Regions from separate parts of the Effusibacillus consociatus genome, predicted to be linked through region 2. Evidence: a T-box and tRNA genes for the amino acid it is inferred to sense, from the RefSeq annotation. Region 2 holds a T-box; the other holds one or more tRNA genes.
What was found. A T-box is a leader RNA that pairs with one kind of tRNA and senses whether it is charged. The one in region 2 lies ahead of pheS (phenylalanine--tRNA ligase subunit alpha), so its partner is inferred to be a tRNA-Phe.
Positions count from the first base shown of each region.

Region 1: it encodes a tRNA-Phe, which carries the amino acid that the T-box ahead of pheS (phenylalanine--tRNA ligase subunit alpha) is inferred to sense. The anticodon was not compared.

Region 1 covers NZ_JBHSHC010000143.1:4,443-18,690, reverse strand. The annotation lists gene ACFO8Q_RS20850 (transposase) at 1-375, shown strand, start outside; gene ACFO8Q_RS20845 (glycoside hydrolase family 32 protein) at 633-2,096, opposite strand; gene ACFO8Q_RS20840 (carbohydrate ABC transporter permease) at 2,170-3,066, opposite strand; gene ACFO8Q_RS20835 (carbohydrate ABC transporter permease) at 3,066-3,935, opposite strand; gene ACFO8Q_RS20830 (ABC transporter substrate-binding protein) at 4,016-5,326, opposite strand; gene ACFO8Q_RS20825 (LacI family DNA-binding transcriptional regulator) at 5,442-6,416, opposite strand; tRNA gene ACFO8Q_RS20820 (tRNA-Phe) at 6,626-6,701, opposite strand; tRNA gene ACFO8Q_RS20815 (tRNA-Met) at 6,705-6,780, opposite strand; tRNA gene ACFO8Q_RS20810 (tRNA-Val) at 6,912-6,987, opposite strand; tRNA gene ACFO8Q_RS20805 (tRNA-Glu) at 6,992-7,068, opposite strand; gene trmD (tRNA (guanosine(37)-N1)-methyltransferase TrmD) at 7,247-8,005, opposite strand; gene rimM (ribosome maturation factor RimM) at 8,005-8,523, opposite strand; gene ACFO8Q_RS20790 (Mpo1-like protein) at 8,645-8,788, opposite strand; gene ACFO8Q_RS20785 (KH domain-containing protein) at 8,863-9,090, opposite strand; gene rpsP (30S ribosomal protein S16) at 9,119-9,382, opposite strand; gene ffh (signal recognition particle protein) at 9,475-10,836, opposite strand; gene ACFO8Q_RS20770 (putative DNA-binding protein) at 10,875-11,255, opposite strand; gene ftsY (signal recognition particle-docking protein FtsY) at 11,532-12,446, opposite strand; gene ACFO8Q_RS20760 (hypothetical protein) at 12,424-12,579, opposite strand; gene ACFO8Q_RS20755 (YqzG/YhdC family protein) at 12,592-12,936, opposite strand; gene ACFO8Q_RS20750 (MFS transporter) at 12,983-14,248, opposite strand, start outside.
Region 2 covers NZ_JBHSHC010000034.1:4,867-14,440, forward strand. The annotation lists gene ACFO8Q_RS06040 (TrkH family potassium uptake protein) at 1-447, shown strand, start outside; gene ACFO8Q_RS06045 (potassium channel family protein) at 461-1,111, shown strand; gene ACFO8Q_RS06050 (TrmH family RNA methyltransferase) at 1,165-1,971, shown strand; gene ACFO8Q_RS06055 (TIGR03943 family putative permease subunit) at 2,075-2,941, shown strand; gene ACFO8Q_RS06060 (permease) at 2,944-3,846, shown strand; gene ACFO8Q_RS06065 (DUF2512 family protein) at 3,880-4,239, shown strand; T-box leader at 4,320-4,588, shown strand; gene pheS (phenylalanine--tRNA ligase subunit alpha) at 4,632-5,669, shown strand; gene pheT (phenylalanine--tRNA ligase subunit beta) at 5,687-8,119, shown strand; gene zapA (cell division protein ZapA) at 8,182-8,466, shown strand; gene ACFO8Q_RS06085 (CvpA family protein) at 8,463-9,002, shown strand; gene ACFO8Q_RS06090 (hypothetical protein) at 9,093-9,476, shown strand.

The DNA.
Region 1 (14,248 bases), on a different contig from region 2:
CTCAATCCACGAAACAGCGGCAACACCAAGTATAAAGATGATTTCACTCTTTCTCCCGCCGGCATCCCCATTTGCAAGAAAGGTCTGGCGATGAAAGACAATGGATACGACCACGCCCGAGGACGCCGTAAGTATCGCTGTCCACTCGTCAAAAACGGTGTGGTAACATGCGATACGCCTTGCTCGGATTCTGCCTACGGCCGATGTGTGTACACCTGCACGAAGGACAATCCCCGCTTGTTTCCACCCATCGCCCGCAACAGCGATGAGTGGAAAGAGACCTACAAACGCAGAACGACAGTCGAACGGTCCAACAAGCGAGAAAAGATTGATTATATGCTTGAAGCCGCCAAGCATCGTAGTACCAAAATGTGAACCATCCGGATCTACGGAATCATGATGTGCCAACACATGGACGCTTGGTACGAAGAGAGTGAAATCGAACTGAAATCCCTTCTCTTCTGGGCGTAAGCAACGAAACTAACGATTGCCAAACGTAGTTCTTTTGAAAAAACCATTGAGCTACGTTTGGCATGGTCACTTTTAGAGAATGAAGATCCTATCAGTGTGTAAACAACCAATTTTCCAGCTAAAGACGCCCGAAATACAATAAATTTCCAATTCAACTCAGATCATTTCCGAGCCTCTATCCATATATCTTTTAATTTCCACGAGTTCCAAGAAAGAACTTGAACACATCCGCCCTCGGCAAAAATATCAACCTTATTACTCGATGAATTCGGATAGATTCTGCCCGTCATGGCCAACTCGCCATCATTGACAAACAATTCCACGGAAGAGCGGTCCACAAACAAATGGAATTTAATGGATTTCTTGCCGGATACGTCGAGGAATGCCCGACGAATGCCTTCTTCACCTATCCCCGAACGGGTCCGGTCAAAAATAACTGCCGAATCGTTCACATCAAAACGAATTACAGTTTCTTCCGTATAATCCTCGGAACAGCGAACTTTAATGCCAAACTCCGAAGCATCACAAGCAGCTAACGAAAATTCGGCAACAATCTCCAGGCAATCTCCTTTAATATGACTGAGATAATCAGATTGAAGCGGAGTAACTTCAATCGACTGGGCATGATCATGCTCTTTGCGCAGCAATTCCAACTCCGGAACGGGTTTCATCAGCAGCTTATTTTCCGGAGTCAACTCAAGCAAACGGGGGATTGTCAGGGCACCACCCCATCCCTTGGTTTGGGTAGGCATATAAGATTCCCACATATCCATCCATGCGATCAGAATTCGCCGCCCCTGCTCATCATGAAAGGTTTGGGCTGCGTAGAAGTCAAACCCTTTATCCAACTCTTCGAATCCGCCATGCTGAAATTTTCCGGTTTGATAGTCTAAATTTCCTACCAAATATCCTGTCTGGTGAAGATTGTTGTATTTATCTCCCTGCGGTTCAATCCCTTGGGGTGAAAAAACCAGAACATCTTTTCCGTTCAATCGGAATAGATCCGGACATTCCCACATATATCCCAGTGTTCCGTCACTCTCAGCTGCAATGCCTATATAATTCCAACTGCGAAGATCTTTCGATCGGTAGAGAACCACTTTGCCATGATTCCCTTCTCTGGTGCCGAGAATCATATACCACTGATCTTCATGCTTCCAAACCTTCGGATCCCGAATATGCCCGCAGCAGTCAAAAGGTGGCTCGGCAATGACAGGATTTGCCGGATCTTTTACGAATGTTACGCCATCTGTGCTGGTGGCAGCACACTGATATTGCTTTAATTCGCTTTGATCTTCTTTCATCCATATATTACCGGTGTAAATGAGAGTCAGAACCCCATGGTCATCCACGACCGCACTTCCTGAAAAACAACCGTCCCGATCATAGGCTTCGCTGGGAGCTAAAGCGATTGAGAGCCGTTCCCAATGAACGAGATCCTTGCTTTTTACATGCCCCCAGTGCATCGGCCCCCATTTCGGACTATCCGGATGATGCTGGTAGAATACATGATATTCCCCTTTATATTGGACCAATCCGTTTGGATCATTGATCCAATTTGCCGGGGCCATAATGTGGTAGGCTAATCTATGAATATCGTCGGGCAAATGATTCGCTGAGTCCATAACTCGTTGTTCCGCTTCTCTAACATAATCCAAATGACGTGTCAATGTTTTTTGCATCCTCTCTGGTAAATATTTACTTAATAGATCCCTGCATGACACCGGCGATAATATGTTTTTGAGTAAAGAAGTAAACGATCATGACAGGAATAATGGTTACTACCAATCCTGCCATTAAGAGCCCGTAATCTACGGAATAGGTGCCGAAGAAGTAAAATGTCGATAAGGGAAGCGTTCTTTGCTCGGGAGAAATCAGGACCAAAGAAGGCAGCAAAAAGTCATTCCAGATCCATAAAACATTTAAAATCACTATTGTCATCGTCGTTGGTTTCAACAACGGCCAAACAATTTTGAAAAATATTTGTATCCTTGTACATCCGTCAATCATTGCGGCTTCTTCCAGCTCAACCGGTATGCTTTTAATCAGCCCGTGATAGATAAAGACGGCCAAAGACGACCCAAATCCGATATACATATAGATTAAAGCCCATTTACTGTTTAATAAGCCAACTGATCCATAGATTTTAACCAAAGGAATCATGATCGCTTGAAACGGAATAATCATCGCAGCAACCATGAGAAAAAAGAAAAACTTGTTCCATTTGCTTTTTCTTCTTACGAAGATGTAAGCCGTCATGGCGGATAAAATGGTGATCAAACCCACGCTCAACACGGTGATGATCAGCGAGTTAAAAAAGCTGTGCAGAAAATCCATTTTCTCCATCGCATCCAAATAATTGGACAGACTCCATTGTTGAGGGAGCGCAACGGGATTCGAGATCACAGCTGTTTTTTCTTTAAAAGAGTTCAGCAGCACCAGCAGAAACGGAAAGACATATAAGCAGAACACAATACATAGAACAATAAATCTCACGGGACGAAAGGGACTTTTGTCCAGAATCCTTACGCTTCTTCTTTTCGCACTCTCCCAGGACATCCGCCCAAGCACGATGGGTCCTTTGTCTGAATTCATTAGGCTTCAACCTCCTGTTTCTTGCTGAAATAGACTTGGAACAAGGTTACTGCCGCAACGACAAGGAATAAGATAAAAGCTTCCGATTGCCCCGTGCCGTATTGTTGAGACAGGAAGGCTTTCTGATACACATACATGGAAACCAATTGGGTGCTTTTATAAGGTCCGCCATGGGTCAGGGAAAGATTCAAATCATAGACCATAAAACCTCTTTGCAAAGACAGAAATACGCAAACGATAATCGAAGGAAGCAGAAGGGGAAGGACAATTTTGATTAAGCGGACAAATCCGTTTGCTCCATCGATACTGGCTGCTTCCAATAAATCTTTGGGAATGTTCATGAGCCCTGCGATATAAATGACCATCATATAACCGGAATATTGCCAAACGGTCACAATCACCAAGGTCCAAAACGCTTTGTCAGGGTCTGCCAGCCAGGAAGTGGAGAATATGCCAACCGGAAAATGTTGACCGATATAGACCAACACATTGGAAAAAATGAACTGCCATAAAAAGCCTAAAATAATTCCTCCGATCAAGTTGGGGATAAAAAAGCCGGCCCGAAAAAAACTTTGCCCTTTGACTCCGCTTGTCAATGCATAAGCGAGAAAAAAAGCGACCACATTAATCAAAACAACCGTTAAAACCACATACTTGACTGTGAGAAACATAGAGGTCCAAAAATTCGAGTCTTGAAAGACCGACATATAATTTTTCCAGCCGACAAACGAATGGGTCGCGGACACCCCGTCCCAGTTCGTAAACGTGAGATAAATTCCATATAGAAACGGTACGATAAGGACGGTAAAAAAGATGAATAACGTCGGTCCTGAAAAAATCAGCTGTAATTTCCATCCGTTTTCCTTCATAACTTCCTCCTTCTTTCATCCCCTGGATGTAAAATAACGGATAGAGACTATCCGTTATTTTACCCATCCCGGAGACGAGGTTATTTCACGTTCTTCCAGTATGCTTGGATTTCATTGATCAACCCGGCTTTATCGATTTTGCCGGAAAGATATTTTTGCATCGAAGCTCCCAATTGAGACCAGTGATCCGGTGGCAGAGTCGTCATGGCTTGCATCGTTGCTTTCTTGTTCATGTATTGCACGATGGATTTAGCCAATGGATCCTGAGGCTGCAGCGTAATATTTTTAAATGCAGGAATAATATTTGCTTGGTTTACCAGGAAATCCTGACCGCTATTGTTATAAACCAGCCATTCCAAGAATTTCTTCGCAGCGGCTTGCTGTTCGAGAGAACTCTGCTGCTTATCCACAATCAGACGTTTGGTCACACCTGCAGGAATTTGTGAGTTTCCATAGTCGTTCGCATTATTGCTCACTGGAACCGGCAAAAATCCGTAGTTTCCGCTCGCAGTATCAAATCCCTTGATTTGAGGCCATGCCCAGTTCCCCATAAACCAAAGTCCGACTTTTCCTTTTCCCACCATTTCAGGACCTTGTTCATAAGTGCCTGACAACGGATCTTTTTTGCTGATATTGTTTTCCTTCAATAAATCAAACGTATCCATTAATCCACTAAACACTTGGTTTTTAGACAGATCCTCTTTTCCGCCTTTCAAACCTTCCAAGAACTTATCAATATCCTGAGGGTTTTTCGATTGTGCGGAATAAGCAATCGGCAGGAAGTGTGCGGCCAATGACCAATCCATTGGTGATTGAAGATTTGAGGCAACTCCCGTTGCTTGAATTTTCTTGAGTAATGCTTCCAAGTCACTTCTTGTTTTGATGGAAGAAGGATCAAAATTTCCTCCAACAGCCTTATCCAAGACTTGTTTGTTATAGATAAGCCCATATCCTTCCACCGCAAACGGAAAACCGAGAATTTTCCCATCATCTTTGGCTGCATCCAGACTTCCATCAACCGCATCCTTGACCCATTTTTCTCCGGAAAGATCCAGAGCCTTATCCTTAAATTTCTTGACGTCGCTAGGATCCACCATGGAAATGGTTGGCGCGTTGCCAGAAGCATACATTGCGGATACCTTCTCAAAAGGAGACTGTCCCGCCGCAGCAGGAATGACTTGCAAGTTAATTCCAGGGTTTTGCTGGTTAAAAACTTTTGCAACCGCTTCCATTTGGGCTTCGATTTCACCTTTTGTATTCAATAAAGTGATTTTGACCGGCCCATTCTCGTTTGTTGCGGAACTCTGACCTTGTTGGGAAGATGGTCCACATCCCGATAACAGAAACGCAAGGGACAAGACTGCCGTCGATAGAACTCTCAATTTCTTCAAGTTTGTTTCCCCCTTTTATTGTTCACTTTAAAAAAGAATGAAAATTCAATACAAGTATATGTCAATCGATTAACATATGTCAACCGATTGACATATAGTTTTTTAAAAAAACCACTCACGTGGTTTGCCGTTCCATGAGTTTTACAGGAAACACATTCTCCAATGAAGTATTTTCCCCGTTAATCTGTTTCACGATTACTTCCACCGCCAATGCCGCCATATCCTCCAACGGTTGTCGAATGGTGGTCAGCTGCGGTACAAAAATGGAAGCCAGCTTTACATCATCGTAACCTACAATTTTAATGTCATGAGGAACTTCTTTTTTGAATAAACGGCAGACTTTTAGCGCATAGGCGGCAATGATGTCACTTGTCGCAAATACCCCATCAATATCGCCATGTTCACTAAATAATTGATTTAAAATACTCTCGTATTGATCGTCATCGAAAACGTCCATGTTCGTTTGAACAGTAACGGACTCAATTCCATGCTGATTCGTGATCTCCTGGAAGGCTTCACTTCTTTGGTTTGCCAATAAGTCAAGCGTTAAATTACCGCAAATATGAGCGATTTTTTTACAACCCTTGCTGATTAAAAGATTGGTCGCCAATGTCCCCCCCTGATAATTATTGGATGCAATATAGGGAAAATCCCCTATTTTTCGGTCGAAGGTAACTATGGGATAGCGCAAATTGTGATACTCTTCGACATCCAAGGTGTGACTTCCCATGATGATCCCATCAACTTGATTTCTTTTCAACATGTCAATGTATTCTTTTTCTTTGTCCCGATTTAAATGAGAATTGCAAACCATGATCTTGTACCCTTGCTGATATGCATAAAATTCTATGAAATTGGTAAGCTCCCCAAAGAAAGGATGGGCCACCGTGGGAATGATCACCCCAATAATATTGGACTTTCTCCGATGAAGGGAACGGGCGATTTCATTCGGCTGATAGTGCAATTCTTCCATCGCTTGATACACTTTTTGTCTGGTGGCTTCACTGATATATCCCCGATTGTTTAAAACCCGGGAAACGGTGGTTACCGTTACTCCCGCCTTTTGAGCAACATCCTTGATAGTCGGCATATTCTCCTCCTAATTAAAATATGCTGCACAATCCATTTCACCATTATATCCATATAGTATAGCACAGGTTGTTGTCTATTAAAAAATTTTGCGGATGATATACAAGGTCAACAAATAAAAATGTGCACCCATAAGGTGCACCGACAAAACGAAAAACCCGAACGAGCAAGGCGACTACAGCGCTTTTCGTACTTCTTTACTTGTCTTTGTGGTGGCTCGGGACGGAATCGAACCGCCGACACGAGGATTTTCAGTCCTCTGCTCTACCGACTGAGCTACCGAGCCGTATGGTTGCGGGGACAGGACTTGAACCTGCGACCTTCGGGTTATGAGCCCGACGAGCTGCCAACTGCTCCACCCCGCGATAACAGGACGTTATCGTGCCGACGTTGCGACGGTCACGGATGACCTAGTGTCGACGATGCCTCAGGACGAGGCGTTTTCGTCGACCGACATGGACCTCGCCGAATTTAGTCGGCCTTCCTTTGTCCAAAATGGTGGAGGCTGACGGGATCGAACCGCCGACCCTCTGCTTGTAAGGCAGATGCTCTCCCAGCTGAGCTAAGCCTCCAATATGGTGACGCGTACGGGATTCGAACCCGTGAATGCCGCCTTGAAAGGGCGGTGAGTTAAGCCGCTTCTCCAACGCGCCAAAACTATTTTTTTCTCGGGACAAGAAGCACGCTATTAAATATACCAAGCTTTCGACGGAATTTCAAATGTTTTTTCTGGAAGCGATTCTCCCAGCGGTGAAGTATCGACGAACCAAACTGGAACCTCCAGCATACTCTAGATTGGGGTCTTCTCCAAGGACAGTCTAGGGATACAGCTCATGATGTCCGCGGAGAAGACCCCTGCTCTTCGTAAGCTATTTCCTTTAGCCATTGCCGATCTTGCTCCGTCAATTCGGCCTTTTCGAGCAGATCCGGACGACGCAGATAGGTGCGCCGCAGGGACTCCCGCCGACGCCACTGCTCGATTTTTTCATGGTGACCGGAAAGTAAAACGTCCGGAACCTTCCATCCCCGGTATTCATAAGGACGGGTATAATGCGGGTACTCCAACAATCCGTTTCGGAAAGAATCCAGTTCCGCCGATGTGTCATTGCCCAAAACTCCAGGCAGTAAACGAACAACCGAATCGACGATTGCCATGGCAGGAATCTCTCCCCCGGTTAGTACATAATCACCGATCGAAATCTCATCGGTGATTAAATGCTGTCTGATTCTATCATCGTACCCTTCATAATGTCCGCATATCAGGATCAAATGCTGTTCCTTTGCCAGATCCAAAACCAATTCCTGCGTATACGGAACGCCTTGCGGACATGTAAGAATAATCCGAGGTTTCGCCTGCGAAGGGTCAAATAATGATTCGACCGCATCAAAAATCGGATCCGGCTTTAAAACCATGCCGCCCCCACCGCCGTAGGGTGTATCATCAACAGTGTTATGTTTGTTTGTTGAGAACTTTCGAAAATCGGTAACTCCAATTTCAACGGCACCCGCCGCACGAGCTCTTCCAACAATGCTTTCCGAGAGTACTCCGGTAAACATCTCCGGAAATAAAGTCACGATATCGATCTTCATCAATCGATCAAACCTTCCATAAGATGAACGCGAATCAATTTGTTGTCCACATCTACTTCTTTAATGCAATCAGGGATCGCCGGCAGCAGAATCTCTTTTCCTTTTGGAGGCTTCACCACGTACACATCATTCGCTCCCGGCTGCAGGACCTCCACCAATTCCCCAAGTTCCTCTCCTTCAACTGTAACGACCCGACACCCGACCAATTGATGAATGTAATGGCTGCCTTCCGGTAACGGAGTCAGATCCGATTCGCGGATCTTCAATACTCCGCCTTTGTATTTTTCCACATCATTGATCGAAGGATGTCCAACAAACTTCAATAAATAAAAGTTCTTGTGTTGGCGGGTCGATTCGACTGTCAATTCGAGCTCGGGAAAGTTCGGGTGAACCAGGATCAGCTTCGCTCCTTTCACAAACCGCTTTTCAGGAAAATCGGTATGGCTGATCACACGCACCTCGCCCCGTATTCCCTGAGTATTTACGAGAGAACCAACCCGTATTAGCCGTTCCTTCACATGATTCACATCCTTAGATACCTCAGTGTATTCATTTTGGCAGCAGCTTCTTTCCGGTCACCATTTCAAAAGTCGTTAAGAAAAACCAGAGAAATCCGGCGGAAATCCCAAAAATGGCCCTTTATAAGGAAGCCGGTCGATTTTTCTCAAAACAGAAATGTCCGACCCACGAAAGTATAGAGATCAAGAAACACAAGATCCATGCAATGAAAGCGAACAAAAAAGGCAAAATAATGACTTGTATTAATACTCTTCGCGTCCCCATTACGCTGGAACGGTTGGGCTTCACTTGATGGAGCAAGAATCAGGGCCGGGAACCCAGAAGATTTCCGACCCTTTTTACATAATATCCACGGTCACCCGCTTGTCTTCCTGTAAAGCAGCCGCAGCCACCACTGTCCGAATCGCCTTCGCAATTCGTCCTTGTTTTCCAATAATCTTTCCGGCATCACCCGGAGCAACGTTCAATTGATAGACCACAGAATGATCCTTTACGGTCTCTGTGACCCGAACTTCCTCGGGGTGATCCACGAGTGCTTTCGCGATGAGTTCAACCAAGTTTTTCATTGGTCAGCCCTCCAGGAATGGAATGGACTTACTTCATCTCGTGAACTTTCTTTAAGATGCCTGTCTTGCTGAACAAGTTACGAACAGTGTCAGACGGTTGTGCACCGGTTTGCAACCACTTGATCGCTTTTTCTTCGTCGATTTGAATCTGAGCCGGTTGAGTTACAGGATTATAAGTACCAATCTCCTCGATGAAACGACCGTCACGCGGAGAACGGGAATCAGCTACAACCACACGGTAAAAAGGAGCTTTTTTAGCACCCATGCGCTTCAGACGAATTTTTACTGCCATTGTAAATTCACCTCCTAGTCAAAGTCAACTTTAGTATTATATCAATTCATGCCCAAAAAGGGAATGAAGAATAACCGATAAATGAATTGCTTTTAAAATGGGAACTTGAATCCGCCAAACCCTTTTTTCCCTTTCTTCTTGCCCATTTTCTTGGCTAAGCCGGGAAGCTGTTTCATCATTTTTTGCATGTCTGCAAACTGATTTAACAAACGGTTCACTTCTTGCACGGAAGTTCCGCTCCCCGTCGCAATCCGACGGCGACGGCTGGCATTCATGACCTTGGGATCCTGACGCTCCTTCGGAGTCATCGAGCAAATAATCGCCTCGACCCGAGCAATTTGTTTGTCGTCAATGTTCACATTCTGGAGCGCCTTATCATTGCCAAGCCCCGGAATCATGCGCAGCAAGTCCTGCAAAGGACCCATTTTCTTAATTTGCTGCATTTGATCCAGGAAATCTTCCAGAGTGAATTCACCGCTCATCAGCTTCTTGCCCACTTCCTGAGCCTTTTCCTGATCGACGTTTGCCTGTGCTTTTTCGATCAGACTCAATACATCCCCCATTCCCAAGATGCGAGATGCCATCCGGTCAGGGTGGAAAGGTTCAAGCGCGTCAAGCTTCTCGCCCATCCCGGCAAACTTAACCGGTGTACCGGTAACCGACCGAATCGACAGTGCCGCACCGCCCCGGGTATCCCCGTCCAGCTTGGTAAGGATTGTCCCGGTGATGCCAAGCTGCTGATGGAAGTTTTCCGCCACATTCACCGCGTCTTGGCCGGTCATGGCGTCTACTACAAGCAGAATCTCGTCAGGGTTCACAGCTTCTTTAATCTTCTTCAGTTCATCCATCAGGGCCTCATCAATGTGGAGACGACCCGCGGTGTCGATCAATACATAATCGAAACCATGCATTTTGGCATGCTCAACCGCATTTTTCGCAATATCAACAGGGCTGACTTGATCTCCCATGGAGAAAACCTGAGTTTTCACCTGCTCGCCAAGCACCTGCAGCTGTTTAATTGCAGCCGGGCGATAAATATCACACGCCGCGAGCAAAGGGTAGCGGTTTTGCTTCTTCAGAAGGTTTGCAAGTTTACCTGTGGTGGTTGTCTTACCCGCACCTTGCAGACCGACCATCATAATGACCGTGGGAGGTTTGCTTGCCAGTGCGATGCGGCTCTGGGTGCCCCCCATCAGTTCGGTCAATTCATCGTTTACAATCTTGATGACTTGCTGGCCGGGGGTCAAGCTTTGCAAGACTTCCTGACCCACAGCACGCTCGCGAACCTTTTCAACAAACTCCTTCACGACTTTAAAGTTAACGTCCGCCTCCAAAAGCGCCAAGCGCACTTCCCGCATGGCTTCTTTAACGTCATCTTCCGTAAGTTTGCCTTTTCCGCGCAGCCGCTGGAACGTCTCCTGCAGCCTTGTGGACAGCCCTTCAAAGATCGCCATGGACAACCTCCTCTCTCTTGCCTATGGTTACTATCGTTCTATATCCCGGCGGTCAGGCTCTCCCCTCCGGGTTCACTTTCCCCGTCCCGGGAGATCTGTTGGACGAGCCTGATCCATTCAATCTTGTCCGGCTCTTCCAAGGGGAGACTTGAGATCTTCTCCATCAATTCCTTACACAATCGGGTTCGATGTTCATATCGTTCAAGAAGCCGAAGCTTCTCCTCATATTCTTCCAACTGGGTCTCTGAGCGGCGGATATTGTCGTGCACCGCCTGTCTGGAGACATTGTACTGCTCGGCGATTTCCGCGAGCGAGAGATCATCATAATAATACAGTTCCATAAAAGTACGCTGCTTTTCGGTCAGCAATACTCCGTAGAAATCGTACAACAGGTTCATGCGTGTTGTTTTTTCAAGCATGGTACCACGCCTTCCGCCTGTCAAGATGGAAACCTTTACAGCACAAAACACATAATACCGGATTCCAAAAAGCATGTCAAGCATACGTTCTCGAAGATCTTGCGTTTCTGGTCCCCCATAGTACTTATCGGGGTCCCCGTAACATGGCGAGACTTAAGCTGAAGATTTTCGGGTCCCCATTCTCAAAGCACGACTTGGTACTTCGGATGTCTTTTGGGTCCCCACGAAAGGACTCGGATTATGCTGCAACGCTTTTCGTCACTTTCGTGGTCGATTTTATTGGGACTCAAATATTGCTGCCACAAACTGCTGCGGATCAAACTCCTGCAGATCGTCCATTTTTTCGCCAAGCCCGACGAACTTTACAGGAATCTCCATTTGATCCCGAATCGCAATCACGATTCCGCCCTTTGCCGTCCCGTCAAGCTTCGTTAACACCAGCCCCGTTACGCCGGTCGCTTCCCCGAAGATTTTGGCTTGCTGCAAAGCGTTCTGACCGGTCGTTGCGTCAAGGACCAGCAGGACTTCATGCGGAGCGTCCGGAATTTCCCGTTTTAACACCCGATACACTTTATTTAACTCATCCATCAAGTTCGTCTTGTTGTGCAGTCGTCCGGCCGTATCGACGATCAGTACATCCGCTTTCCTTGACTTGGCGGCTTGAACCCCGTCATACACCACGGCCGCCGGGTCAGACCCCGCCTGATGCTTAATTACATCTGCACCCACACGCTGCCCCCAAACTTCAAGCTGTTCGATTGCTCCGGCCCGGAACGTATCCCCCGCTGCCAGAATCACTTTCTTCCCTTCGTTCTTCAGCTTGTGAGCCAGCTTCCCGATCGTCGTGGTTTTCCCTACGCCGTTCACCCCAACAATCATAATCACTGTCATACCGGCAGGGTTCATATTCAGAGCAGACGTTTCGGTGCCCATCAATTCGACCAATTTTTCCTGCAAAATCGGCTTCAACTCTTCCGCATTCTCAATCTTGCGTTTCTTCACTTCCGCGCGAAGTTGTTCCAGTAAGGACATTGCGGTGTTGACACCGACATCGGCCATAATCAATTGTTCTTCCAACTCTTCGTAGAATTCTTCGTCAATCTTTCGACGGGTGAAGACCGCTCCTACTTTGTCCAGAAACGAGTCGCGTGTTTTTGCCAATCCCTCTTTAAACTTGCTGAAAAATCCCATTCCGAATCCCTGCCTTATCGATTGCAATTTGAAGCGGACCCGATTGGCTCAGATCCGCTGTGGTCAGCATCTTATCAACTTCATTATATCCGATTTGGAGCAGAAGAACAGGGCAGATTTGGGGATACTGCATCAACATCCTTTCTTATGAACGCGTTGTCTCCTCAAACGTAATCGAAATCAACCGTTCCGTGGAAGTCTCAAACAATATCCTCACATATACACCCCATTCACGTGTTCCTTTACGCAGCCAGAGTTTGAAAGTTTCCTCGGACGTGGTGGGCGACTTCTTGGATCTCCCCACATGGAGATAATCAACAATCGATGCGCCGGGGTATTTTTTCATTGTCTCCGCCATCGCCAAGCGTCCCCATTTGGCGTAGGGTGGTTGGGCTTGGGTTGCCGCGTAACTTGAATTTTGCACCGATATCGGGAACGGGAAGCACACCAGAACCGTTACCAAAATTGTCCAGACTAAGGAACGTTTCACATGAGTCTCCTCCTCTTGTGTTTTCCTTAGTCTTACCAAGATGTCTTTATCCAACCGGCTGATCTCCGCGCTGATACCTGCCGGCTCTTCCAAAGCTCCAAAAATACAAGCATCCGCCAACCAAAAGAATGAAACCAAAAAGGATAAACAAATTGCTGTACACATGGCCCAATGGATCGGCAACAAAAGGATTTATTCGAACGTTTAGCGCCGACAGATTCATTAACCTTGCGATAAGTGCCGTTCCAACAGCACCGGAAATAAAAGCAGTCAGGTTATAAAACCCCATCCCCACTCCCATGCGCTCTACAGGCATAATACTGGTAATACTCTCCGCCAGAGCAGTCTGCATAAACGAAAATCCGATATACATCAGCAAAAGACACGCCCCAATGAGCCATATCGGAAATCCGATCAGAGTGGAAAAACACAGCATACTGGATATGATCAGAGCCAATCCAATGTAAACGACAAAGTGGCTGCCCTTTTTGGCAGTTAAATTCCCGCCCACAGTTCCAAAGATAACACCGCTTATAGCTCCCGGAAACATCACGAGGCCAATCGCATCGGGGTCTAAATGATAGACCTTATTGAGCATCAACGGAATAATAAACAGAATTCCAAACACCGTAGAAAAAATAATAAACCCAATAACCAACCCATTACTGTACAATCGATTGGCAAAAAGATCCGGGTCCACAAACGGGTGGGGGGAACGCCGGATATGAATGACAAACCACACTATGAGAACCACGCTAATCAATAAATAAGGCAGATCAGCTTCTGTTAAGTATAAAACCAGGGATGAAATCCCGATACCGAGCAAAAAGGTCCCCAGTACATCCAGCTTTCCTTGGCCGGCTTCTTGCTCCGGAAGCCATTTTCTGAAAGAGGGAATCGCAACCAGAGTAAACAATGGGATTAAAAAAAGATACGACCAATGAAAAGTCTCTGCAATGAACCCTCCAAGAACAGGCCCTATCCCTATGCTGAACGAAACGGTCGAAGTAAGAATTCCGAATAATTTCCCTCTTTCTTCAGGTGAAAAATACCGGGCCACAACAACCATTACCAGCGCAGGAATCGCTGAAGCGCCTGCCCCCTGGATCGCTCGGCATACAATGACCAACGGATATGAAGATTGAAAGACAAAGCCAAGAATGGATCCGATATTATAGATCAAAATCCCCACTACAATCAGCTTCTTGATACTGTAAATGTCAGAAAGCTTCCCGTAGATCACGGAACCCATTCCGAAAAAAATGATGAAAATTGTGATTACCCAGCTTACTCCGGCAGGAAGCAGGTTAAA
Region 2 (9,574 bases):
TTAATGTTTGTGGGGGCATCCCCCGGTTCAACCGGCGGCGGGATTAAAACAGTTACTACAATTGTGATCCTGCTCTATGTAGTCAGCGTAATTACGGGTAAAGACAGCACAGTGGCTTTCCGAAAACGAATCGACCCGAGAACCATTTATAAAGCGTTCGTTGTGGCTGTAATGGCAGCACTCCTGTTGATAGGTGTCACATTTGTACTCACATTAACCGAAGACAAAGAATTTATTCGACTTCTTTTTGAAGCCACATCGGCATTCGGAACCGTCGGGTTGTCGACTAATTTGACTCCCGAGCTTTCTCCCGTTGGAAGGCTTATTCTTATACTTACCATGTTTGCGGGACGAGTGGGACCCGTAACACTGGCGCTTGCATTGACAGTTCGTGCTCACGAGAAAGCGTTAATCAAATACCCGGAAGAAAAATTGTTTGTGGGCTGAGGAGGTTTATTCAATGAAACAATATGCGATCATAGGTATGGGGCGATTTGGTACCAGCGTTGCGAGAGAACTGTATGAAATGGGATATGAAGTATTGGGGATTGATTCCAATGAAGATCGCATCCATGATGCGGTGGACTATGTGACACATGCGGTTACAGCCGATTCAACCGATGAGAACGCCCTAAAAGCATTGGGAATCCGAAACTTCGATGTTGTCGTTGTGGCAATTGGGGCAGATATTCAGTCTTCCATTCTGACGACCTTGATCCTGAAGGAACAAGGTGTGAAGCAAATCGTTGTGAAAGCCCAAAATGAATTGCACGGTAAAGTACTGTCCAAAATTGGGGCGGATAAAGTGGTGTATCCGGAACGGGACATGGGCGTGCGAGTGGCCCACAACCTGATCTCGCCAAATATCCTCGATTATATCGAGTTATCCCCGGAATACAGCATGGTGGAAATTGTAGCGAATGAGAAAATGGTCGGAAAGACATTGGCCGAATCGGATATCCGCAAAAAATTCGGCTGCACGGTGATGGCAATCAAAACTGGAGACAAAATCAATATTTCCCCCATGGCACAGGACAGGATTAAACAAGGGGATGTTCTTGTTGTAATTGGGAAGAATGATGATCTTCAGGAACTGGAAGAACAAGCTTAGAATTTCATGAGCACAGTCGTGCCCGGGCACGCTTTTAGAAAGGTGGAGTGGAATTGGAACGCATCACATCGACCCGTAACAGTCGGGTAAAAGATTGGGCCGCGTTAAAACAGAAAAAGTATCGGGATCAGACCAACCTGTTTTTTATAGAAGGTATTCGGCTTGTGGAGGACGCTCTTGAGTCGCAGGCTCCACTTGAAACCATTCTGGTTCTTGATGATTTGATTCCCACAGGACGATTGGATCGGATCGTCAATGGCACCCATTCACTCGGTATTGAGTTGATTGAAGTAAATCAGGCGGTTCTTGAACATGTAGCAGATACAAAAACCCCGCAAGGAGTCATCGCAATTGGCCGGCAGTATCAACATAACAAGGAAGGACTGATTGCGAGCAAAACCAATCCTCTGTATCTCGTGTTGGACAACATTCAGGATCCCGGGAATCTGGGCACTATGATCCGTTCCGCGGATGCGGTGGGGGCGGCCGGAGTATTCGTTGGTTCAGGCAGTGTCGATCTCTACAATCCAAAAGTAATTCGCGCTACGATGGGGTCACTTTTCCACCTGCCCGTGATTGAAGTTTCTCTGAGGGAACTGTTCCCGTTGCTGCGTCAGCATGATGTGACTGTAATCGGCGCTTCGACTGGTGCGGAAGAAGAGCTTTATGCGGTTGATTTGACAGGGGGAACTGCGATTGTCATCGGTTCGGAGGCGCATGGTATTTCCGGGGAAATTCGACAACAAATCGACAAATGGATTTCTCTTCCGATGCCTGGTAAGGCAGAATCGTTAAATGCTGCAATTGCCTCAAGTATAATCTTGTACGAGACTTTACGACAAAGAAAAACGAAAGAATGACGCCTGTGGATTCAGTTTCCACAGGTTTTTTGATGTCCGTATGAAAGGATTCCACTTTTTTCTGTTGAATGATAAGAGAAGCATCATTTGGAGGTATAGGTAAATGATACACAAAATGAGAGTGGATGCAGGCCGATTCATACAGGGGATTATCTTGTCGGGGTTCACGGCACTTCTTCTGAAATTGTTCTGGACGGGGGAAATCCGAAAGCTGGTTGCTCCTCATATGATGGTCTTGCTGGCTGTTACGGTTGGGGTGCTGATTATGATGACCGCTTACGCGTTTCTGACAATGCGATGTGTTGGAGATGAGTGCTGTCATGAGCATGGTGAGAATTGCGGTCACGATCACGACCATGACCATCGTGTGCAAAAAATATGGGCTGTACTGATACTGCCGGTGGTACTGGGGATGGCGGTCCCTACACAATCGCTCGGCACTTCCATGTTAAGCAGTGGGATGTACGCCAAACCGGCCAATGCGAAAACCGTTGATTTGGCAAGTGTGCCGAAAGTGAAGGTGGAGGGTGCTTCGCTTCCGGCGAAACCCGAAACGGGTTCAGAAGTTTCGATGTATGAAGTGATGAATAATATTTTGATTGTACCAGAGAACTATTTCAATCAAAGATACAAGTATACGGGGTTCGTATACCATCCGGACGGATGGCCGGAGAATCGGATGGTGATTATGCGTTACGTAATGGTGCATTGTGCTGCCGACACACTGCCTGTTGGGGTGACCGTGGAGGTGGAAGGAGCGTCAAAATATAAGAATGATACATGGATCCAGATTGATGCGACTCTGTCCACGCGAAAGTCTCCGGAGATCGATCAGGTTCCGCCGGTCAGCTGGTACTATGGTTATGAGGACAAACCGGTGCTCGAGGCCCATGAGATCAAAATCATCGATGAGCCGAAAGAGCCGTACCTTTATCCGTTTGGGAAGACCGGCATTTCAGGGGGGAACTGACGATGTGGCAAGCAGCTCAGACTATTTTTCTGTCGATTGTCCTGGAGTCGCTGCCGTTTGTTCTGTTGGGAGTGATACTGTCATCGCTGATCCAGGAATTTGTGTCTCGTGAACGGATGCTTCGAATGCTGCCGAAGAATAAAGGGCTTGCTGTAGTAGCTTCTTCTTTTCTCGGATTTCTTGTCCCGGTATGTGATTGTGGGACGATTCCGATGGCCCGCAGTCTGATGCGAAAAGGGGTTCCCGTTTCAGCGGCTATGTCATTTGTACTGGCGGCACCTGTTGTAAATCCGATGACAATGTTGGCCACCTTTGTGGCGTTTGGAATGAATCCGACCATGATGTGGGCGCGAACGGCTGCGGCTTTTGGGGTTGCTGTATCGATCGGTTGGGTGCTTCTTTTACTTGAATCCCGAAAGGCAATTCAAACGCCCCTTCGGCCGGAGGAATTAACGGTGTTGGAATTGGCTTCTACCGGAACAATGCCTGCCAAACGTTCCATCAAACAGGTGACCGGTTCGGTCATTCAGCATGCAATTGCAGAGTTTTTCGAGATTATGGGATTTGTAGTTCTAAGTGCAACGGTAGCCGCGTTGCTGCAAACATTTGTGCCTTCATCCGCGCTCGCTCCGGTCGGGGAACATCCAGTATTTTCGGTACTTGCGATGATGGGACTTGCAATACTATTCTCGCTGTGTTCGGCTGCTGACGGGTTTGTGGCACGCTCTCTCGCCGGGTTGACAACGAACGGCGGTGTACTTGGCTTCCTGGTAATCGGGCAGATGATCGATATTCGGAATCTGTTTTTGTTCCCGAGAATTTTTCCCAAAAGAGTTATTATGATCACCTTCTTTATGGCATTCGTCCTCACCTTATTTGCAGGAATTTGGGTAAATGTGAAATAATCCGGGCATTCTACCGCATAGGAGGTGTCTTCTGTGCGGTATGGACTCATCACTTCATTTCTGATCAAATGGTTGGGCACAGTTGCGGCAGTTTTATTTATTGGTTTGTTTTTTCCTTTATATGGAGTAATGAACCTCTTTCATGCGGTACTATTGGGAACGGTTATTACAATAGTTGGCTTTGTGGCGGATCGTGTGATTCCGACCATCTCCAATCATATTGTGGCCGTGTTTTCCGATTTTCTCATGGCGGCTGTGATCACCTACCTAGGCAATTTTATATTGCCGGGCATGCGGGTTACGTGGACATTTGCAGTCATTACGGGGCTGCTGGTAGCAGGAGTGGAAATCTTTTTCCATGCGAAGTTTCTGCCGGGTCGGGAGCGGGGGTAGTGCAGCATACCCTGCATTATTTGATACCTTCTTGCGTTCCTCTATTCACTGTACTATACTAAGTACTGAAATTCCAAAAACGAACAGCAATGCAGGAGAGAGTACGGACAGCAAGTGCCTTCCAGGGAGAAGATGCCGTAGACTGCAAGCATCTTCAGGACACACTGTGCGGAAGTTCACTCTGAAGCTGCCGCCTGAACGAATCCGAGTGAGAAGGATATTCGAGTAGGGTAGGCCGGGAATGTCCCGTTATCGTAACGAAGTGAAGCAGAATGGCGCCATTCTTTGGTTGGGCGGCGTCTGCTTAATTAGGGTGGTACCACGGAATTTACAACCTTTCGTCCCTTTTTGGACGAAAGGTTTTCTTTATGAAATCGATGGGGAGGATTCGAATGAAAGAACAGCTACAGGAACTTCGCGAGAAAGCATTGGCTGATCTCGCACAACGAGTACAACAAAATGAGCTGATTGATTGGAAAGTGCAGTATCTTGGCAAAAAAGGGGAACTAACCTCCATCATGCGCGGAATGGGCCAGGTATCTGCGGAAGAGCGCCCCATTATCGGGCAGCTGGTCAACGAAGTGCGAGAGGCACTGGAACAGGCGTACGAAGAGAAAGAAACCGAGTTTCGCCGCGCTGCGTTGGAGCAGAAGCTTCAATCGGAAACGATCGACGTTACACTGCCGGGAAGAACATTTCCCGCAGGCGTAATCCATCCGCTTACCCGAGTGATTCAGGAGATCGAAAATATTTTTATCGGACTTGGTTTCGAAGTCGCCGAAGGTCCGGAAGTGGAAACAGATTATTACAACTTTGAAGCTCTCAATCTGCCGAAAAATCACCCTGCTCGAGACATGCAGGATACTTTCTATTTGACGGAAGAAATTTTGATGCGTACACATACTTCCCCCGTTCAAGTACGGACTCTTGAAGCGAAAAAAGGAACGGTGCCGGTCCGAATCATTTGTCCCGGTCGCGTCTACCGTCGTGACGATGATGATGCCACCCATTCACACGTCTTTACGCAGGTGGAAGGACTCGTGGTTGACCGGAATATCCGGATGAGTGATTTAAAAGGAATTCTGTTGACGTTCGCCCGTCAAATGTTTGGACAGGGACAGCAAATTCGTCTGCGTCCCAGCTACTTCCCGTTCACCGAACCGAGTACGGAGGTGGATGTAAGCTGCTATGCGTGTCATGGCGACGGCTGCAGAATCTGCAAGCACACGGGGTGGATTGAGATCCTGGGAGCGGGAATGGTGCACCCTCGAGTGCTGGAGATGTCCGGTTACGATTCCGAAGAATATACAGGATTTGCTTTCGGGATGGGCATCGAACGGATCGCGATGCTGAAGTACGGAGTGGACGATATTCGCCATTTCTATGTAAATGACGTTCGCTTCTTGAAGCAATTCATGAACCGCGGCTAGGGAGAGGGTGTTGATTTATGAAAATCTCATACAAATGGTTGCAGGAATATATCGATTTGGGAGCTGACATGACCCCGGAAAAATTGGCCGATCTGCTGACAAACCACGGAATTCCGGTTGAAGTGATCGAGCCCCTGAACAAAGGAATTAAAGATGTTGTCGTAGGACATGTATTGCATACGGAACAACATCCAAACGCCGATCGCCTGAGAGTGTGCACAGTTGATGTGGGTGGACCGGAAAAACTGCAAATCGTGTGCGGCGCCCCGAACGTGAAGCCAGGTCAAAAAGTCGCTTGTGCTGTTGTGGGAGCAGAGCTGCCCGGTGGCGTAAAGATTAAGCGAGCGAAGCTGCGTGACGTTGAATCGCAAGGCATGCTCTGCTCCGCCAGCGAATTGGGAATGGATATCAAGCTTCTTCCAAAGGAACAAACCGAAGGGTTGTATATCCTTCCGGAAGATACACCGGTTGGCGAATCGATGCTGCGGGTGCTCGGCTTGGACGATGTGGTAATGGAGCTTGAGTTAACCCCGAATCGTGCGGATTGTTTGAACTATCGGGGAGTCGCTTACGAAGTGGCGGCTATTCTCGGAAAAAAACCAAAGTTTGTAGAGGAGCCAAGTACAAAGCAAACCGGTTCTGTCGAATCTCCGGTGAAAGTTCGAATCGAATCTCCCAACTGCACGCAATATGCGGCTCAAGTTGTAAAAGGCATCCAAGTCAAACCGTCTCCGCTGTGGCTGCAGATGCGATTGCTTGCGGTTGGAGTCAGACCGATCAACAATATTGTGGATGTCACCAACTATGTGATGTTTGAGTACGGTCAACCGCTGCATGCTTTCGATCTGTCCGAAATTAACGAGTCGACCATTGTGGTGCGGCAGGCCAAGGAGAACGAAAATCTCGTGACTCTGGATGGACAAGAGCGTTCCCTTGATCCTTCCATGCTGGTGATCGCAGATCCGAAGCGAGCAGTGGGACTCGCGGGCGTTATGGGCGGGGAGAACTCGGAGGTTCGCGATACCACCACCGATATTGTGTTGGAATCAGCCTGTTTTGAGGCGGGCACAACTCGCCAAACAGGCAAGAAATTAGGGCTCCGTTCAGAAGCACAGATGCGTTTTGAGAAGGGAATCGATCCGGCGGTGATGCGTCCCGCTTTGAAACGGGCGGCAGCTCTGATTGCGGAACTTGGCGGGGGAGAACTTGTCGGAACCGCTGCGGAACTGGTTCAACAACAGGCGGAACCATTGCATCTCCAGCTTCGTGTGAGTCGGACCAATCAGGTGTTGGGAACAAGTCTGTCGGATGATACAATTGAGGTACTTCTGCGCAAGCTGGGATTTGAAACGAGCCGTGTGGACAATGACACAATTTCAGTTGTGGTCCCCACCCGTCGACCTGATATCACCCGAGAAATTGATTTGATTGAAGAAGTGGCGCGCTTGCATGGGTATGACAAGATCGGCACCACGATGCCGGAGGGAGTCCTGTCTCAAGGTGGACTCACTTCCCAGCAGCGTCTGCGCCGGACGATCCGGGAGCTTCTGACGGGGATGGGGCTGTTCGAAGTGTTGACTTACAGCTTTACGAATCCAACATGGATGGAACCGCTCGGGTTGGAAGAAGACTCCCCGCTGCGGAAACAGCTTCCTCTTGCGCTTCCGATGTCAGATGAACGCAAGGTTCTCAGAACAACAATTCTGCCGAGTCTTGTGGAAGTGGTCCAGTACAATCTGAATCGCAAGAATCTGGATCTGGCTTTGTTCGAGATCGGCAAAGTGTTTGTAACCAAAGAATTGCCGGTCACCGAGCTGCCCAGCGAGGATGTCAAGGTGACAGGGATCTTTACCGGAAATTTCGGACCTTTGGCAATTGGGGAGAAGGCTCGAAAGGTCGATTTTTACACGGTAAAGGGGATTGTGGAATCGCTTCTTCGGAACCTTGGCATTCCAGACGCACGTTATCAGCCGGTAACTGTTCCTGGCATGCATCCGGGTCGTACCGCTTCGATTGAGGCCAAAGGGATAATGATAGGCTATGTGGGCTCGCTTCATCCAAGTGCGGAAGAAGCGTGGGATTTGAAAGAAACGTTTTACTTCGAATTGAATCTGGCGGCTCTGGAAAAAGCAGTTGAACCCAAAATCGAATTCCGCGCGCTTCCGAAATTCCCTGCGATTGAAAGAGATTTGGCAGTCGTTGTGCCGCTTGATGTTCCGGCAGGTTCTTTGGAACTCGCAATTCGGGAAGCAGCGGGCGATCTGTTGGAGGAAGTCCGTTTATTTGATGTATATCAAGGCGAACAGGTGGAATCTGGCAAGAAATCAGTTGCATTCTCCATCGTGTATCGAGCGGAAGACAGAACTCTTACGGATGAAGAAGTACAGGTTCGGCACAATAAAGTTGTAGAATCTCTGGAAACAGGATTCCAAGCGGAACTTCGCGCCTGATGCAGGATTTTACTCTTTCTGAAACGAAAAGTATAGAGACTGTTATAAAGGGGGCGAGTCCCTTGCAGAAAGAGGAAAACAATCGAATTCGAGTAGATATATACGGGCATGAATACCAACTTCGCGGCAAAGCTTCTGTCGAACACATGAGGTTGGTAGCCGGCCTTGTAGATGATAAGATGCGAGAAATCGCCAAAAGCAATCCCCGCCTGGATCTGAATCGCCTGGCGGTGCTGGCTGCTGTCAATATCGCGGACGAATATTTGCGGTTGCGGCAGGAATACGAAGAATTGCTAAAGCTGTTGGAACGTTCACAGGAACGGCCCCAAGGGAGATTTGAACTGTGACAGTTACGGACATTCTATTGACAGGGATCCTTCTCTATTTTATTTGGAATGGCTACCGAACCGGATTCGTCATGCAGGTGGTCAATTTCGTCGGGATGTTTGTCGCCTATTGGGCAGCAAAAACATACAGTCCCACCATGGCAACATGGCTTCAAGCCGTATTGGGAAAAAGCAGTGTACCTTCTTCCACGGAGGCGGGACTTGCGAATCTGGGAACCGCTCTTGCCCAAAATGTGATTCAAAGCGGATACGGAGTAATTGCGTTTGGACTGGTTTTTATAACCGGTTTACTGATGACCCGAATCGCCGGACGGATGATTGACCTTGTTGTTTCCCTGCCCGGCCTTTCCTTTATTAATCGGGTGTCGGGGTTATTGGCCGGTCTGATTGTCGGGGTGCTGATCCTGATTGTGGCCGTGAATCTGGGTTCCTACCTTCCAGCCCCTGCAATACAAACAGCAATCAAGAATTCTCAGGTTGCTTCCACGTTGTTGGACACCGGGCTGAGCCGGTTGTTGTTTGACAATCGTTTCTAGAAACATTTATACAGACTGCTGGAATTCCGGCAGTCTGTTATTTAGTATTTTTGGGGTTCTTGGGCACCGTATCCTCTAGGAGGTGCCAACGTGAACAACGGACAGATAGCCTATCGATTGAGTCAAATCGCGACATTGTTGGAATTGACGGAGGAGGATTTTTTCAAGGTTCGAGCCTACCGAAATGCGGCGGATGCGGTTGCACGTTTCCAAATGCCAATAATCGAGAAAGGGCGTCTGCACGAGCTTCAAGGAATTGGGCGAGGAATCTCAAAGGTGATTCGGGATTTGGTTCGTACCGGAACGAGTCCGATTTTAACTGAGCTGCAGGAGAAGCTGCCCGGTGAGCTGCCCCTTATGCTTCAGATTCCGGGAATTGGTCCAAAGTCGATCAAACGGATCTATCAGAATTACAAATCCGAACGATCGATGAATTGGAGCTTGCTTGCAAAGAACATCGGATTCAGGCGTTAAGCGGATTTGGCCCGAAAGCGGAAGAGAACATTCTGAATGGGATACGCTCACTCCGACAAAGCCGCAGAAACGGGTACTGTGATCGAAATGAACTGTAC